DNA from 3 places in the Cobetia sp. 14N.309.X.WAT.E.A4 genome. Region 2 is predicted to be linked to each of the others. Evidence: predicted binding sites of a transcription regulator. Region 2 holds the regulator's gene; each other region holds the start of a gene.
The links. The regulator LexA, encoded in region 2, represses DNA repair genes until DNA is damaged. The targets are predictions, from matches to a motif close to TACTGTNTANNTANACAGTA.

Region 1: the regulator LexA is predicted to act here: its motif matches at 3,101-3,120, upstream of ruvC (crossover junction endodeoxyribonuclease RuvC).
Region 3: the regulator LexA is predicted to act here: its motif matches at 2,924-2,943, upstream of recN (DNA repair protein RecN).

Annotation. Positions count from the first base shown of each region.
Region 1 covers NZ_JAPNXT010000003.1:62,839-67,914, forward strand. Annotated here, with positions in the region: gene OW493_RS05535 (D-2-hydroxyacid dehydrogenase) at 1-457, opposite strand, end outside; gene OW493_RS05540 (zinc ribbon domain-containing protein) at 772-996, shown strand; gene aspS (aspartate--tRNA ligase) at 1,140-2,927, shown strand; gene ruvC (crossover junction endodeoxyribonuclease RuvC) at 3,177-3,755, shown strand; gene ruvA (Holliday junction branch migration protein RuvA) at 4,164-4,778, shown strand; gene ruvB (Holliday junction branch migration DNA helicase RuvB) at 4,983-5,076, shown strand, end outside.
Region 2 covers NZ_JAPNXT010000001.1:231,975-237,050, forward strand. Annotated here, with positions in the region: gene topA (type I DNA topoisomerase) at 1-523, shown strand, start outside; gene OW493_RS01025 (DUF6586 family protein) at 523-1,002, shown strand; gene OW493_RS01030 (hypothetical protein) at 1,256-1,495, shown strand; gene lexA (transcriptional repressor LexA) at 1,626-2,255, opposite strand; gene OW493_RS01040 (TetR/AcrR family transcriptional regulator) at 2,818-3,495, shown strand; gene OW493_RS01045 (L,D-transpeptidase) at 3,495-4,037, shown strand; gene nagZ (beta-N-acetylhexosaminidase) at 4,240-5,076, shown strand, end outside.
Region 3 covers NZ_JAPNXT010000004.1:52,297-57,372, reverse strand. Annotated here, with positions in the region: gene OW493_RS07145 (outer membrane protein assembly factor BamE) at 92-520, opposite strand; gene fur (ferric iron uptake transcriptional regulator) at 599-1,021, shown strand; gene recN (DNA repair protein RecN) at 1,177-2,847, opposite strand; gene grpE (nucleotide exchange factor GrpE) at 3,212-3,841, shown strand; gene dnaK (molecular chaperone DnaK) at 4,058-5,076, shown strand, end outside.

The DNA.
Region 1 (5,076 bases), on a different contig from region 2:
TATTGCTGCGCTGCCATTCACCGCTCGCGACATCTCCCTGGTAGCCAGGCAGTTGTCCGGCCAGTGCCAGCATCAACATCCAGGTGTGCTGTGCGACAGAGGCGGTGCCATAGGCCGCGACGTTCATGACGCGTATGCCTTGCGCCCTTGCCGCTTCCATGTCGATGTTGTTGGTGCCGGTGGCCATGACGGCGATCAGCTTCAATGTCGGCAGGGCCTCCAGATGCTGCGCCTCCAGGCGTACCTTGTTGACCAGCACGATCTCGGCACCCTCCAGACGCTCCACGACCTGCTCGGGCAACGTGGCATCATGGCAGACCAGCCCATTGACCCGGTCCTTCAGGCGGCTGAAGTCAAGGCCGTCGCCAAGTGATGCCATGTCGAGCATCACGGCCTGCGGGCCAGCACCAGCGGCAGCAGTAGGGGAAGTTGCAGATGCGAGTTGGGGATCAGACATCGGTGTCCTCATGACGTGAGACGGCCGGGCGGCAGTGAATGAGGCCTGACCCTGGCCGGGCATGACGGCGCATTGCCGGGAATCTATCGAGGTGTTGCCCCGCAAGGGGCCGAGCACGCTATAATGTGGCCCTTTCGCTTTGACTTGAAAGACGTTCAACTGGCCTTATTGTACGCGTTCCGAAGCTGTGCTTGAGATGTCACTCATATTGATGTCTCCGGCACGTCTGATGCAAGGGCGCCGCAAGGCATAACATTGTCATGGTCTGCGACTCGCATTCATGCGCTCGGGACCAGTATCGTCAGGAAAAAACCATGCCGATCTATGAATACCACTGCAAGGCCTGTGGCCATCGGATGGACAAGTTGCAGAAGATCAGCGCCGCGCCGCTGACGGAATGTCCGGAATGCAAGACGGACCAGCTGGAAAAGCTGGTATCCGCCGCCGGTTTCCGTCTGGCGGGCAGTGGCTGGTACGAAACGGATTTCAAGTCCGGCAGCAAGAAGAATCTGGCCGGAGGTGGCGATAGCTCGTCCTGATGTCTCCCGTCATCAGGCCAGCTGTCATGCCTGCCATCCATGTGCAAGGTCATGCATGAGTGGCAGGCATCTCCAGCGTCAGGCCCTCTGAGACAGACGCGCACCAGTGCGTCGATCACGAATTTGAGCAACAAGGAATCAACATGCGCAGCCACTATTGCGGCAAACTGAACGAGACCCTGATCGATCAGGATGTCACTCTGTGCGGGTGGGTGCACCGCCGTCGCGACCACGGTGGCGTCATCTTCCTCGACATGCGCGACCGTGACGGTATCGCCCAGATCGTCGTCGATCCGGACACCGTCGATGCCTTCGCCACTGCCGACAAGGCGCGCAGCGAGTACGTCCTGCGCATCAAGGGCCGTATTCGCATGCGCCCGGAAGGCACCCAGAACCCGAACATGCCGACAGGCATGATCGAAGTGCTGGCCAAGGATGTCGAAGTGCTCAACACCGCACAGACGCCGCCGTTCCAGCTGGACGACCACAACAAGGTCGGTGAGGAAGTTCGCCTCAAGTATCGTTATGTCGACCTGCGTCGTCCGGACATGATCGACAAGCTGCGCCTGCGTTCACGCATCACCCACAGCGTGCGTGCCCAGCTGGAAGCCCTGGGCTTCCTCGACATCGAAACCCCGATTCTCACGCGTGCCACGCCGGAAGGGGCACGTGACTATCTGGTGCCGAGCCGCACCTATGCCGGCAGCTTCTTCGCGCTGCCGCAGTCTCCGCAGCTGTTCAAGCAGCTGTTGATGGTCGCCGGTGTCGATCGTTACTACCAGATCGCCAAGTGCTTCCGTGACGAGGATCTGCGCGCCGATCGTCAGCCGGAATTCACCCAGATCGACCTCGAGGCCAGCTTCGTCGACGAGAAGGACATCATGGGCATGACCGAGACCATGATCCGTGGTCTCTACAAGGAAGTGCTGGATGTCGAGCTGGGCGACTTCCCGACCATGCCGTATTCCGAAGCCATGCAGCGCTTCGGTTCCGACAAGCCGGACCTGCGCATCCCGCTGGAGCTGGTCGATGTCGATGACCTGATGAGCGGTGTGGACTTCAAGGTCTTCTCCGGCCCGGCCAAGGATGACAAGGGCCGTGTCGCCGCGCTGCGTGTACCGGGCGGTGCCAGCCTGTCACGCAAGGAAATCGACGCCTACACCAAGTTCGTCGGCATCTACGGTGCCAAGGGCCTGGCGTGGATCAAGGTCAACGAGCGTGCCAAGGGCATCGAGGGTCTGCAGTCGCCGATCGTCAAGTTCATGGAAGACGTCGTGGATGACGTGCTGGACCGCTGTGGCGCCGTCGATGGCGACATCGTGTTCTTCGGTGCCGACAAGGCCAACATCGTGGCCGAGGCCATCGGTGCGCTGCGCGTCAAGCTGGGCGAAGACCTCAACCTCTACACCCGCGAATGGGCACCGCTGTGGGTCGTCGACTTCCCGATGTTCGAAGCCGATGCCAATGGCCGCCTGAGCGCGCTGCACCACCCGTTCACCGCGCCGTCCTGCACCCCGGAAGAACTCAAGGCCGACCCGGAAGCGGCACTGTCTCGCGCCTATGACATGGTCATCAACGGCACTGAGCTGGGTGGCGGTTCCATCCGTATCCACGACCAGGCCATGCAGCGTACCGTGTTCGAAGTGCTGGGCATCGGCGAAGAGGAAGCGGAAGAGAAGTTCGGCTTCCTGCTCGACGCGCTCAAGTTCGGCGCGCCGCCCCATGGTGGTCTGGCCTTCGGTCTCGACCGTCTGGTCATGCTGATGACCGGCGCCAAGACCATTCGTGAAGTCATCGCCTTCCCGAAGACCCAGAGCGCTGGCTGCATGATGACCGACGCCCCGGGGGAAGTCAGCGGTGAGCAGCTCAAGGAGCTGAACATCCGTCTGCGTCAGAAGGTCAAGGTTGAAGAGGAAGGCGGTCAGGCCTGATCCAGGCGAATGACCCCGGGGTGATCAACCTCTCCTGACAGGCGCCATCAGCGCCCGGGAGAGGGGGAGTCCCGCGCAAGCGGGCAAGTGACCCCCGGCAAGGCGGTGTGAGACTGTTACCTGCAGATGATGCAGGCAATGACAGTGTCGCACCGCCTTTTTTGTGGCATTGTGGCTGGTTATATACACAGTAAGCACGAAAGACGACAGGGGTGGAGAGGCAATGAGTGTGAGACGTGAGGCGGTGGCATGATCATTCTTGGCATTGATCCGGGGTCACGCCTGACCGGTTACGGCGTACTGGACGTCTCGGCGGCTCAGCCCCGCTATGTGGACAGTGGTTGCATCCGCATGTCCCAGGTCAGCCTCGACCAGCGGTTGGCGCAGATCTACGCCGGTATCAGTGAAGTGATTGCCATGCATTGCCCGGCGGAGTTCGCCATCGAGCAGGTCTTCATGTCCAAGAATGCCGACTCCGCGCTCAAGCTCGGTCAGGCACGTGGGGCAGCCATCGTGTGTGCAGCGAACCACGGCCTGCCGGTATCAGAGTATGGGCCGCGACAGATCAAGCAGGCTGTCACGGGGTCCGGTGCAGCAGACAAGGCCCAGGTCCAGCATATGGTGACCCATACGCTCAAGCTGTCTGCAACGCCTCAGGCGGATGCCGCGGATGCTCTGGCCATCGCGCTGACACATTGCTTTGCACGCATGCGACTGACTCCGAGCAGCGCGCAGCTGGAGGCATTGGGTCTGGGGGCGGGTGCAGGGCGCAAGAGCTCCCGCGCACGACGCAGCAGTAGCTGGCGTGACTTTGAGCCGGGCAAATGAGGTGTCTGCCGGTCACGTAGGGTCTGAATAGTGTCTGGTCAGGGGCTGAAGAGAGTGGGGAGCAGACTTCGGCGTGTACTGAAGGCGGCCTCTACAGGCGAGAAGTGACAAGCCCGCTTGCGCCAGATACGCTATCGTTATCAATAAATTCCAATTTTTCAGTCACTTGTGGGCTTGTTTTCACGATGTCAGGCAGCATCTTGCGTTCTGCTGGCTTCCGCATGCTGCCTGCATCTGGCCTCATGGCTACAAGTGACTGTCAGATTCATGCGACAAAATCGTCGTGACACTCGGACATGCCGCCTGCACGTTATCTTTGGTAGGCTTGCCCGCATCGCAACAACCCGTGCCGCCTGACACCTGATGTGATGAGCAGGCGGCACTGAAGACTCAAGGACAGCCCGAAACATGATTGGACGTCTGACCGGGCGTTTGCTCGAAAAGCAGCCGCCTCATCTGGTACTCGATGTACAGGGTGTGGGCTATGAACTTGAAGCCTCCATGAATACCTTGCTGGGTCTGCCGGCTGTCGGGGAGGACTGTCAGCTGTTCACCCATCTGGTCGTGCGTGAAGACGCCCAGTTGCTTTATGGCTTCGGCAAGGAGCCGGAGCGTCGTCTGTTCCGGGAATTGATCAAGATTTCCGGGGTCGGGCCGCGCCTGGCGCTGGCGATTCTCTCGGGAATGGAGCAGGCCGATTTCATTCGCTGCGTGCACGACGAAGACAGTCGGGCACTGACTCGCTTGCCCGGCGTCGGCAAGAAGACGGCGGACCGCCTGATCATCGAGATGCGCGACCGGCTCAAGCATTGGACGATTCCGCAGGACGATGGTCTGTCGGAAATGGCGCGCGCTTCGCAGCCACAGCCGCCGGTTACCCATCCCCTGGCCGACGCCGAAGCCGCTCTGGTCGCGCTGGGCTACAAGCCGGTCGAGGCGGCCAAGATGCTCTCGGGACTCGAGACAGGTGCCTCCACGGAAGCCCTCATCAAGGCGGCGTTGGCCCGCAAGATGGCCAGCTAGCGCACGTGTCTCGTGCCTGATAGCGTGAATGACAGAATAGGCACGATCTGATTGGATTTATTGACTAGGGAATGGCCGTCGACTGGGGTAGAAAGTGCGCGCTTGATTGCATTGGCGCAAGATCATTTCACTGCCTCGGTCAGACCACCTCTCGCCACATGACTCATGTCTGCAGCATGAGTCATCAGGAGTTGAGCAAGCATCATGATGGAGTCGGATCGACTGATCTCCGCGGCCACGCATGATCCGGAAGAACGGATCGATCGCGCCAATCGGCCGCGAACGCTGAATGAGTATA
Region 2 (5,076 bases):
GTTCCGCATCAAGGGCTACGATGGGCCGGTCATCGAGTGCGACAAGTGCGGTGCCGACATGCAGCTCAAGACCGGGCGTTTCGGCAAGTACTTCGGCTGCACCAACGAGGATTGCAAGAACACCCGCAAGCTGCTCAAGTCCGGGGAGGTCGCGCCGCCGAAGATGGACCCGATCCCCATGCCGGAACTTGCCTGCGTGAAGGTCGAGGATCACTACGTGCTGCGTGATGGCGCCAGTGGCCTGTTCCTTGCCGCCAGTCAGTTCCCCAAGAATCGCGAGACGCGTCCGCCGCTGGTCAGCGAGCTCAAGGCGCATGCCGACGAGCTGCCGGAGAAGTATCACTTCATCCTCAAGGCGCCGGAGAAAGACCCCGATGGCCGCCCGACGCAGATTCGTTTCTCGCGCAAGGCCAAGGAGCAGTTCGTGATGACGGACGAAGATGGCAAGGCGACGGGGTGGAAGGCGACCTTCGACAACGGCCGTTGGGTCGTCGAGGACAAGCGCAAGGGAGCCAAGAGCTGATGAGCCAGCGTGGCCGCACCAATCAACTGCTGTATCAGGCCGAGTTGCTGCTGGAGCAGGCGGCCGTCGCGACGCGTGATGAGCATGCCGTCGCACGGCGCATGGCCGGTGAGGAAGGGGCGCTGGCGTTGATGGAGCTGGCATTGGCCTCGTTGATCGAGGAGTGCGCCGCGTCGGCACGCTGGCCTGAGGGCAGCTGGCGCGAGCGGCTGGCCACACCGCCGACTCCCGTGGCGGAAATCGAGCAGTTGCGAAGCCTGCAGGCGCAGCCGGACAGTTGGTTGAGCCAGCTGGTGGCCGATATCACGCGTCTGCATGAAGAGGGCGGTGCTGCCCGGCGTGAGGAAGGCCAGGCGCGTGGCGATGGTCTCATCATCGCCGCGGCGGCCAATGCGCCTCTGGCAGAGCGTCTCGCCACGGCAGTCAGCGCCATGAAGGCGTTGCTGTCACACCTTCGCGAGTCGAATGTGGAGTGGTAGCGTCGCGCCTTGCCTGACCCGAAGGCGCTGGCATGTCACGCACCTGTCATTCAGGTGACGCCCTGGCATGACGGGTGCTAGACTGGCGGCATTGTGGCAAGCCCTGCATTCTCCGGTACGACCATGGCTCTGGCTGTGGTCGTACTTTTTTCTGCATTGTCGCCAGTGACTGCAAGTCGCAGGGCCTGCCCGCCGTCAAGCTGACGATCACAACGACGCCGGTATCCTCAGGATGCCGTGCAGGAGGAATGACGTGTCCGATCCCGCCGTACTTGAAATCGTGCAAATGGAAGATGGGGAAGTGATCCTGCGTGCCGCCGAGAGTGAAGGTGAGCCACTTCTCAGTATCCGCATCTCCGATGAAGCTGCCGATCTGCTGCGTGACAATCGCTTCGAGGTCGCGCGTGAGATGATCGACCACGCCATCACCCGCACCCGCCTGTGGGATGGCGAGGATGATGAAGACGAGCAGTCGGAAGGCATGGTGCACTGAGCACTTCCCGCATGTCTGCCTGTCACGAAAAAACCCGCCAATCGGCGGGTTTTTTCGTGGATGCCCTGATGGCGACAATCGTCATCTGCGCGTCAGCGCTGTGAGGACAGACTGCCTGCGAGCCTTGAGATCAGTGCAGGCCGCCATCGCGGATCACGCCCACGCCGAGGCCCTCGATTTCCAGGCTGTCCGTGCGCAGATCCACCTTGATGGGAGCGAAGTCCTCGTTCTCGGCTTCCAGCCATACGTAATGGCCATCGCGACGGAAACGCTTCACCGTCACTTCATCCCCCAGACGCGCCACCACGATCTGTCCGTCACGCACGCTGCTCGTGCGGTGCACGGCCAGCAGGTCACCTTCCAGAATGCCGACATCCTTCATCGAGACCCCGCGTACGCGCAGTAGATAGTCGGCGGCAGGCGAGAAGTAGTCACTGGGCAGCGGGCAATGGCGATCGATATGCTGGCTGGCCAGGATAGGACTGCCAGCGGCCACTTCCCCGATGACCGGCAGGCCCTGCTCGCTATCCTCTTCCGCCTCGGCCAGAGACGGCACGCGGATGCCCCGCGAGGTGCCCGGCACCATCTCGATGGCTCCCTTGCGTTTCAGGGCGCGCAGATGCTCTTCCGCGGCATTCGGTGAGCGAAAGCCCAGTGCCTGGGCGATTTCGGCACGCGTTGGCGGATAGCCTGAGGACTTGATGGTCTTGATGATGAAGTCGAAGACATCCTGCTGGCGCGGAGTAAGCGGCTGAGTCATGGGCATTGCCTTTGGCCTGGGCGGCATCTGAGCTGACGGCACGGGGTGTGCATCCATACAACTGTCATTGTATCCAGTCATGGCGGTCATGCAAGGCATCGTGGGTGCTTTGGCAGCAACGTTGCCGGCATCTTCGTCGACATCGACATGCTGACGCGAGACAGCGGGTGTCCGGGACACCCCATGACCATCCCGTCCCCGAGCGTCCCGCGTGAATGCGCGTCCTGCCGGTCTTGGCTGTCGAGTGTTTGAAACAACCAGCAATTGCCAGTCATGGCATGGACAGCTAGAATTATCTTGTTTCAAACGAATGTTCGTCGGGCGCATCAGGCTACCGGTACCTGACCCTGTGTGTCCTGTGCTTCTGTCCTGTGCTCGGGATACGGCTCGTGGCAGCCTCCGCCTCGGAGTCGCTGCCTGACACGCGGTGCGTGAAGACCGACATGTCGTTTGATTGACCTGCATGAGAAGAGTCGCCCCCGGGCCACGGCCTTGCCGTTTCCCGGGGGGACAAGGACTCCCGTGCCCCCTCGTGACTGATCACCTGACAAGGCATCCGCCCATGGCCCAGACCGATACCGTTACCCGTATCCTCGATACCGCCGAGGTCCTGTTCGCCGAGCGAGGCTTCGCCGAAACCTCGCTGCGCAATATCACCAGCAAGGCCAAGGTCAACCTGGCGGCGGTCAATTATCACTTCGGCTCAAAGAAGTCATTGATCCAGGCAGTGTTCGCCCGCTATCTCGACCCCTTCAGCGAGCGTTTCCATGCGGCACTCGACAGTGTCGAGCAGCAGCATGCCGGTCGTCAGGTGCCGCTGGAAACGCTGCTGGAAGTGATGGCGCGCACGGTGCTGGAGGTGCCGGCCGAGCGCAACAGCCTGCGTACCTTCATGCGCCTGCTCGGGCTTGCCTATACCCAGGGGCAGGGCCACATGCGTCGCTACATCCGCGAGCATTACGGCACGGTCTTCAGCCGCTTCGCCGAGCTCCTGAAGCTTGCGACGCCGGACCTGCCAGACAACGAGCGCTTCTGGCGTCTGCACTTCATGCTCGGCAGCGTGATCTTCACCTTCTCGGGACTGGACGCACTGCGCGATATCGAAGAGGCCGAATACGGCCATCACACCAGTGTGCGCGAGCTGATCCAGCACATGCGTCCGGTGGTGGTCGCGGCGATGGCGGCTCCGCTGCCGGCATCGCTCGGAGATGGTGATGCGGTCACCCAGGCGGCCAGCTGATGGCTTGCTGGGTGGCGGTGGATCTCACCCGCCAGCGTCTCGAGATACGCAATGACGCGCCGAGTGGCAGTCGTGATGCGCCGCCCCCCGCGGCTGACCCTGACACGCTGGTGCATGCCTGTGCGATCTCCAGCGGCCTCAACGGTATCGGCGAGCTCGATGGCAGCGGTTGCACGCCGACCGGCTGGCATGTGGTTCGCGCCGCGATCGGGGAGGGCAATCCGCGTGGTGCCGTCTATCGTGGGCGGCGCTTCACGGGAGAGGTGTTCACGCCTCGACTGGCCGCCGAGCACCCCGAACGCGACTGGATCCTGACGCGTATCCTGTGGCTCAGCGGTCGCGAGTCCGGCATCAACCGTGGCCGCAACGCGGCGGGACAGCGCGTCGACAGCCTGCGGCGCTACATCTACTTCCATGGTACGCCGTCCAGCGAGCCGATGGGCACCCCGGCCTCCCATGGGTGCATTCGTCTGCGCGATGAGGATCTGCTGTGCCTTTACCGGCATGCGCCGGCCGGAACGCCAGTGCTGTTGCACGCCTGACGCTGCGTTGCCTGGCGGCTGGTGCTCGCGACTGTTCGAGTCGCGCTCAGTCGGCTAGAATTGCGCCTTTCCTCGCGCCGGCCGCCTGTCCTGAGGCTTGTCTTCCAGGCTGCCGAGCCCCGTAACGACATGAAACCCTGCCGTGCGTGCCATGCCTTGCAGCGCATGACACGGCCAGCAGGCCATGGACAGGAAGGATGTCATGACACAGCCATTGGGCTCCGTAATGCTCGACGTCGAGGGGCATACCCTCACGTCTGACGAACGTGAACTACTGGCACGCCCCGCCGTCGGCGGCGTCATCCTGTTTGCGCGCAACTGTGCTTCTCCCGAGCAGGTGCTGGCGCTGTGCGGTGAGATCCGCCGCGTCAATCCACATCTGTTGATCGCCATCGATCAGGAAGGCGGACGGGTGCAACGGCTGCGCGAAGGCGTGACCCGCCTGCCGCCGATGCGCGCCCTGGCACATTGCTGCCTGGGACGTGACTGTGACGGCTGCGGTGATGATGCCCAGTCGTCAGGGCTCGGGTTTGCCCGTGACGCCGGCTGGTTGCTGGGCATGGAGATGGCCGCCATTGGCTGCGACATCACCTTCGCGCCGGTATTGGATATCGATGTCGCGGGTTCCACCATCATCGGCGACCGCAGTTTCGGGACGACTCCCGAGGACGTGATTGCCGTCGGGACCGCCTTCATCGAGGGCCTGCGCGAAGCTGGTATGGCAGCGGTCGGCAAGCATTATCCCGGTCATGGTGGCATCGCGGCGGATACCCACCGCGAGCGCGTGATCGACCCCCGCCCCTTCCGCGAGCTGCGCGAGCATGATCTCAAGCCCTTCGCGGCGCTGGCGGATCGCCTGGGTGGCGTGATGCCGGCTCATGTCATCTATCCCGACTTCGATGCGCGCCCCGCCGGCTTCTCGCCAAGCTGGCTGGGGCTGCTGCGTGAGGAGTTCGGTTTCAAGGGCGCCATCTTCTCCGATGACCTGGGCATGGCGGCTGCCGTGGCCGAGGGCGAGCCGGAAGTGCGCGCTCGTCTG
Region 3 (5,076 bases), on a different contig from region 2:
ACGACTCGGTCCATCGTGCTGTCCGAGCGCTTGCGGGCATGCCGTTTCCCGCCAGCGGGCCCCGTCGATGACGGGCCCGCTGGCGGTCGACTTACAGCTCGTCCGGCAGGTCAGCGGCGCCTGCACCACTGTCGTTGCGGTTCGGCTGTGCGGCACGCGGGTCGATGTCGAGGTCCGGCACGATGACGGTTTCCTTGTCGATGTCGCCGCTCTTGTCGATGGTGGAAAGCACATCGCCGTCGAAATTCAGCGTGACGCGCTTGTTGATGATCTCGCCGTCCGCTTTCTTGAGGCGATATACGTAGTCCCAGCTATTCTCACTGAAGGGAGCGGTTAGCAGCGGTGAACCCATCACATAGATGACCTGTTCGCGGCTCATGCCCGGCTTCAATTGCTCGACCATTTCCGGCTTGATCAGGTTGCCCTGTGGAAGGTCGCGCTTGTAGACGCTGAAGTAGCTACACCCGGTGAGCAGCGACAGGGCGCTGCAAAAGGCGACTGTTTTGATCAAGTTTTGCATTTGCCCTGAAGATTCCCTATCGTTTTGCCTTGGCCGATCATACCTGATACATCAAGCGACTGCGAAGAGTACCCCAGCATGGCCGATCAGAACCATGAACTGCGCAAGGCGGGACTCAAGGTAACCCTACCGCGAGTCAAGATCCTGCAGATCCTCGAGAAATCGATGGATCGACACCTGAGTGCCGAGGACGTGTACAAGGCGTTGCTTGAGGCTGGCGAAGATGTCGGTCTGGCGACGGTTTATCGTGTGCTCACCCAGTTTGAAACTGCTGGACTGGTGATGCGTCACAATTTCGATGGCGGCCATGCTGTCTTCGAATTGTCCCAGGAAGAACACCATGACCACATGGTATGTCTGGACAGCGGCGAGATCATAGAGTTCTGTGATCCCGAGATCGAGCGCCGCCAGCGCGAGATCGTCGAGGAGCATGGCTATGAGCTGGTCGAGCATGCGCTGGTGCTCTACGTGCGTCCCAAGGACACCAAGAGCGACAGCTGATGCTCAGGCCTCGCCTGTGTCAGGGATGACAAGGTTCGCTGCAGGACAGAAACACCAACGGCCGCCCCACAGGGGCGGCCGTTGGTGTTTCTGGCGTTCGAACTGCCAGGAGGTTCATTGGACGAATGGACGTCGGGAAGGCGGCCTGTCGGGGCTCAGTGACGGCTGTCCGCCGCGCTGAGCATCTCGCGAGCGTGTGCCAGGGTCTGCTCGGACAGGTGAATGCCGCCCAGCATGCGTGCCAGTTCCCGCACGCGGCCACTCTCGTCCAGCAGTGCCATGTGGGTACGTGTGGTGTTCTTCTCTGCCTGCTTCTCGATATGCAGATGTTGATGCGCCTGGGCCGCGACCTGAGGCAGGTGGGTGACGGTCAGCACCTGACCCTTGTCGCCCAGTCGGCGCAGCAGCTGACCGACGATCTCGGCGGTCGCACCGGAGATGCCGACATCCACTTCATCGAAGACCAGGCTGGGAATGGTCGAGCGACTGGCGGCCACCACCTGAATGGCCAGCGAGACGCGGGACAGTTCACCGCCCGAAGCGACCTTGGCCAGCGCCCGCGGCGGCTGCCCCGGGTTGGCACTGATGCGGAAGTGGATGCGCTCCATGCCTTCGGGTTGCGGGCGCTCGCGTGGCTCGACGGCAACCTCGAACGTCGCCTTGCCCATGCCGAGGAAGGCCAGTTGATCCTGGATGTCGCTGGCCAGCTGGGGGGCGGCAGCGGCTCGTGACGTACCGACCTCAGTAGCCAGGATCTTCCAGGCATCCCGGCGGGCCGCCACTTCCTGACGCAGGGCCTCGATGGCCTCCTCGTCACCCCCGAGCCCTTCCAGCTCCTCGCTCAGTCGCTGGTGCAGGCCATGCAGCTCCTCGGGCAAGACATGATGCTTGCGGGCGATCTGGTGGATGCGCCCAAGGCGCTCATCGACGAAGGCCAGGCGCTCCGGGTCGAGTTCGGTGACTTCGACGAAGCGGTTCAGCTCGCGTGCCGCTTCTTCTATCTGGATGCGTGCCTCTTCCAGCATGCCCAGTGCGCTGGCCAGCGAACCCTGCTCGCTGCCCGGCAGGTGTGTCAGTCGCGCCACGGCCTGATTGAGGCGCGCGAGGGCGCCTTCATCATCATGATCGCAGCACTCGGCGGCGGCCTGCGCCTCGCTGAGAATCTGTTCGGCATTGGCCAGGGTTTCCTGCTCTTGCTCCAGTGCCTCCAGCTCGCCCTCGCTGAGTGCCAGCTCATCAAGCTCCTCGACCTGATAGCGCAACAGCTGGCGACGAGCGCGTACCTCGTCGCCATCATTGCTCATGCGCTTGAGGCGGCGATGTGCCTCCTGCCAGTGGCGGAAGTCCTCGCGCAGCTGCGTGACCTGCGTCTCGATCCCGGCGTACTCGTCGAGCTGACGCAGGTGCGTCTCTTCCTTCAGCAGCGAGTGGTGGGCGTGCTGGGAATGGATGTCGATCAGGTGCTCACCCAGTTCCCGCAGGTCCGCGATGGTGCAGGGGGTGCCGTTGATCCAGGCCTTCGAGCGTCCGCTGGCGGTGATCACCCGGCGCAGCAGGCAGTCGTCGCTGCCCAGCTCGCGTTCGTCCAGCCACTCGCGCGCGTCGCTGAGGCTTGTGATATCGAAGCGTGCGATGAGATCCGCGCGATCCGCGCCGTGTCGCACGCTGCCAGCATCGGCACGTTCGCCCAGGCACAGGCCGAGTGCACCGAGCAGGATGGACTTGCCGGCACCCGTCTCGCCGGTGATGGCGGTCATGCCGCGGCGAAAATCGAGTTCCAGTGTCTCGACGATGGCGAAATCTTGAATGGCGAGCTGTAGCAGCATGACTACCTCCGAAGGGAAGCTGGGGCGTACGCCGTGCCGATCATTGCCCGTTTCGGGGGTGACTACGGAGTCGCCATACAGGATGTACATACAGTGTATATGGCTTTTTATACAGCACGCTCCGTCGGCCTTCAATCCATGCCGGACTCAGCTGGCAGAAAAGCCGCATCGAAGGCTTGAGAAGCCGAGTGCCGGCCCCATATAAAGGCCCTGACACTCATCGTCGGCAGCAATGGCGCGGCCTTGCTGCCCTACAGGCAACTCATGGCCTGTCTTCAGGGGCTTGCCATCGTCGTCTCGAGGCAGGCTCCGCAGGCCACGAACAGGGCAATGGCGCACAGACGTCGGCCCGCAGGAGAACAGCATGGCTCAGGATCCGCAGACCCCGATGGATGAAGAACTTCAGCGTGCCGCTCGCGACGCCGAGCCGCAGCCGGAAACTCCGGAAGGCGAAGTGATTGAAGACATACTGGATGCCACCGATGTCGCCGCCGAAAGCGAAGGTGAGCTGATCGACAATCCGGAAGCCGAGATGCTGGCCGCTCAGGTCGAGGAACTCGAGCAGGCGGTGAAGGAGGCGAAGGACCAGGCGCTGCGTTCAGCTGCCGAGGCGCAGAACGCGCGCCGTCGCGCCGAACAGGATGCCGAGAAGGCTCGCAAGTTCGCGCTGGAGAAGTTCGTCAAGGAAATGCTGCCGGTGGTGGACTCGCTCGAGAAGGCGCTTGAGTCCATGAGCGACGACGAGGCAGCCAAGGCACATGTCGAAGGTATCGAGATGACCTTGAAAATGCAGCTGGATGCCCTGAACAAGTCAGGCGTCGAGCAGCTGGACCCGCACGGCGAGCCCTTCGACCCGGAATACCATCAGGCGGTCGCCATGGTGCCATCTCCGGATGCCGAGCCGAACAGCGTCATCGACGTGATGCAGAAGGGCTACACCCTCAATGGTCGCCTGGTGCGTCCGGCGATGGTCGCGGTCAGCAAGGCCAACTGAGGCCCTGCGGGGTCGAGTGGCCATGAGGGCATGTGTCGTGATGGCACATGCCCGCCCTGCGGGGCTTCAAGGAGGATCAGGGCGGCAAAAAATGCCAGCACACCCTTGAAAGCCTGACGCGCGACCCCACTTATTGAAGCAAGTTCAGGTGCCGACACAAGGTACCGACAACCAGACTCATCTTTCAGGCTAGCAACAGATTCGAGGTATACGATTATGGGACGCATCATCGGTATTGACTTGGGTACTACCAACTCTTGTGTGGCAGTGCTCGACGGCGACAAGACCAAGGTCATCGAAAACGCTGAAGGTGGCCGCACCACGCCGTCCATCATCGCCTACACCGACGACAACGAGATCCTTGTTGGTCAGTCGGCCAAGCGTCAGGCAGTGACCAACCCGGAGAACACCCTGTTCGCGGTCAAGCGTCTGATCGGTCGCAAGTTCAAGGATGATGTCGTCCAGAAAGACATCAAGATGGTGCCGTACAAGATCGTCGAAGCCGACAATGGCGATGCCTGGGTCCAGGTGAAGGACAAGAAGATGGCACCGCCGCAGATCAGTGCGGAAATCCTCAAGAAGATGAAGAAGACCGCGGAAGACTACCTCGGTGAAGAAGTCACCGAAGCGGTCATCACCGTGCCGGCCTACTTCAACGACTCCCAGCGTCAGGCGACCAAGGACGCCGGCCGCATCGCGGGTCTCGAGGTCAAGCGCATCATCAACGAGCCGACTGCCGCGGCACTCGCCTACGGCATGGACAAGTCTCGTGGTGACAAGACCATCGCGGTCTACGACCTGGGTGGCGGTACCTTCGATATCTCCATCATCGAAGTCGCGGACGTCGACGGTGAGACCCAGTTCGAAGTGCTCGCCACCAACGGCGACACCTTCCTGGGCGGTGAAGATTTCGACATGCATCTGATCAACTACCTCGTTGACCAGTTCAAGTCCGACAGCGGCATCGACCTGTCCGGCGACAATCTCGCCATGCAGCGTCTGAAGGAAGCTGCCGAGAAGGCCAAGATCGAGCTGTCCAGCGCTCAGCAGACCGACGTGAACCTGCCGTACATCACCGCAGACAACACCGGTCCGAAGCACCTGAACGTCAAGGTGACCCGTTCCAAGCTCGAGTCGCTGGTCGATGAGCTGGTCGCTCGCTCCCTGAAGCCGTGCCAGACCGCTCTGGCCGATGCCGGCCTGTCCGCTTCCGAGATCGACGATGTCATCCTGGT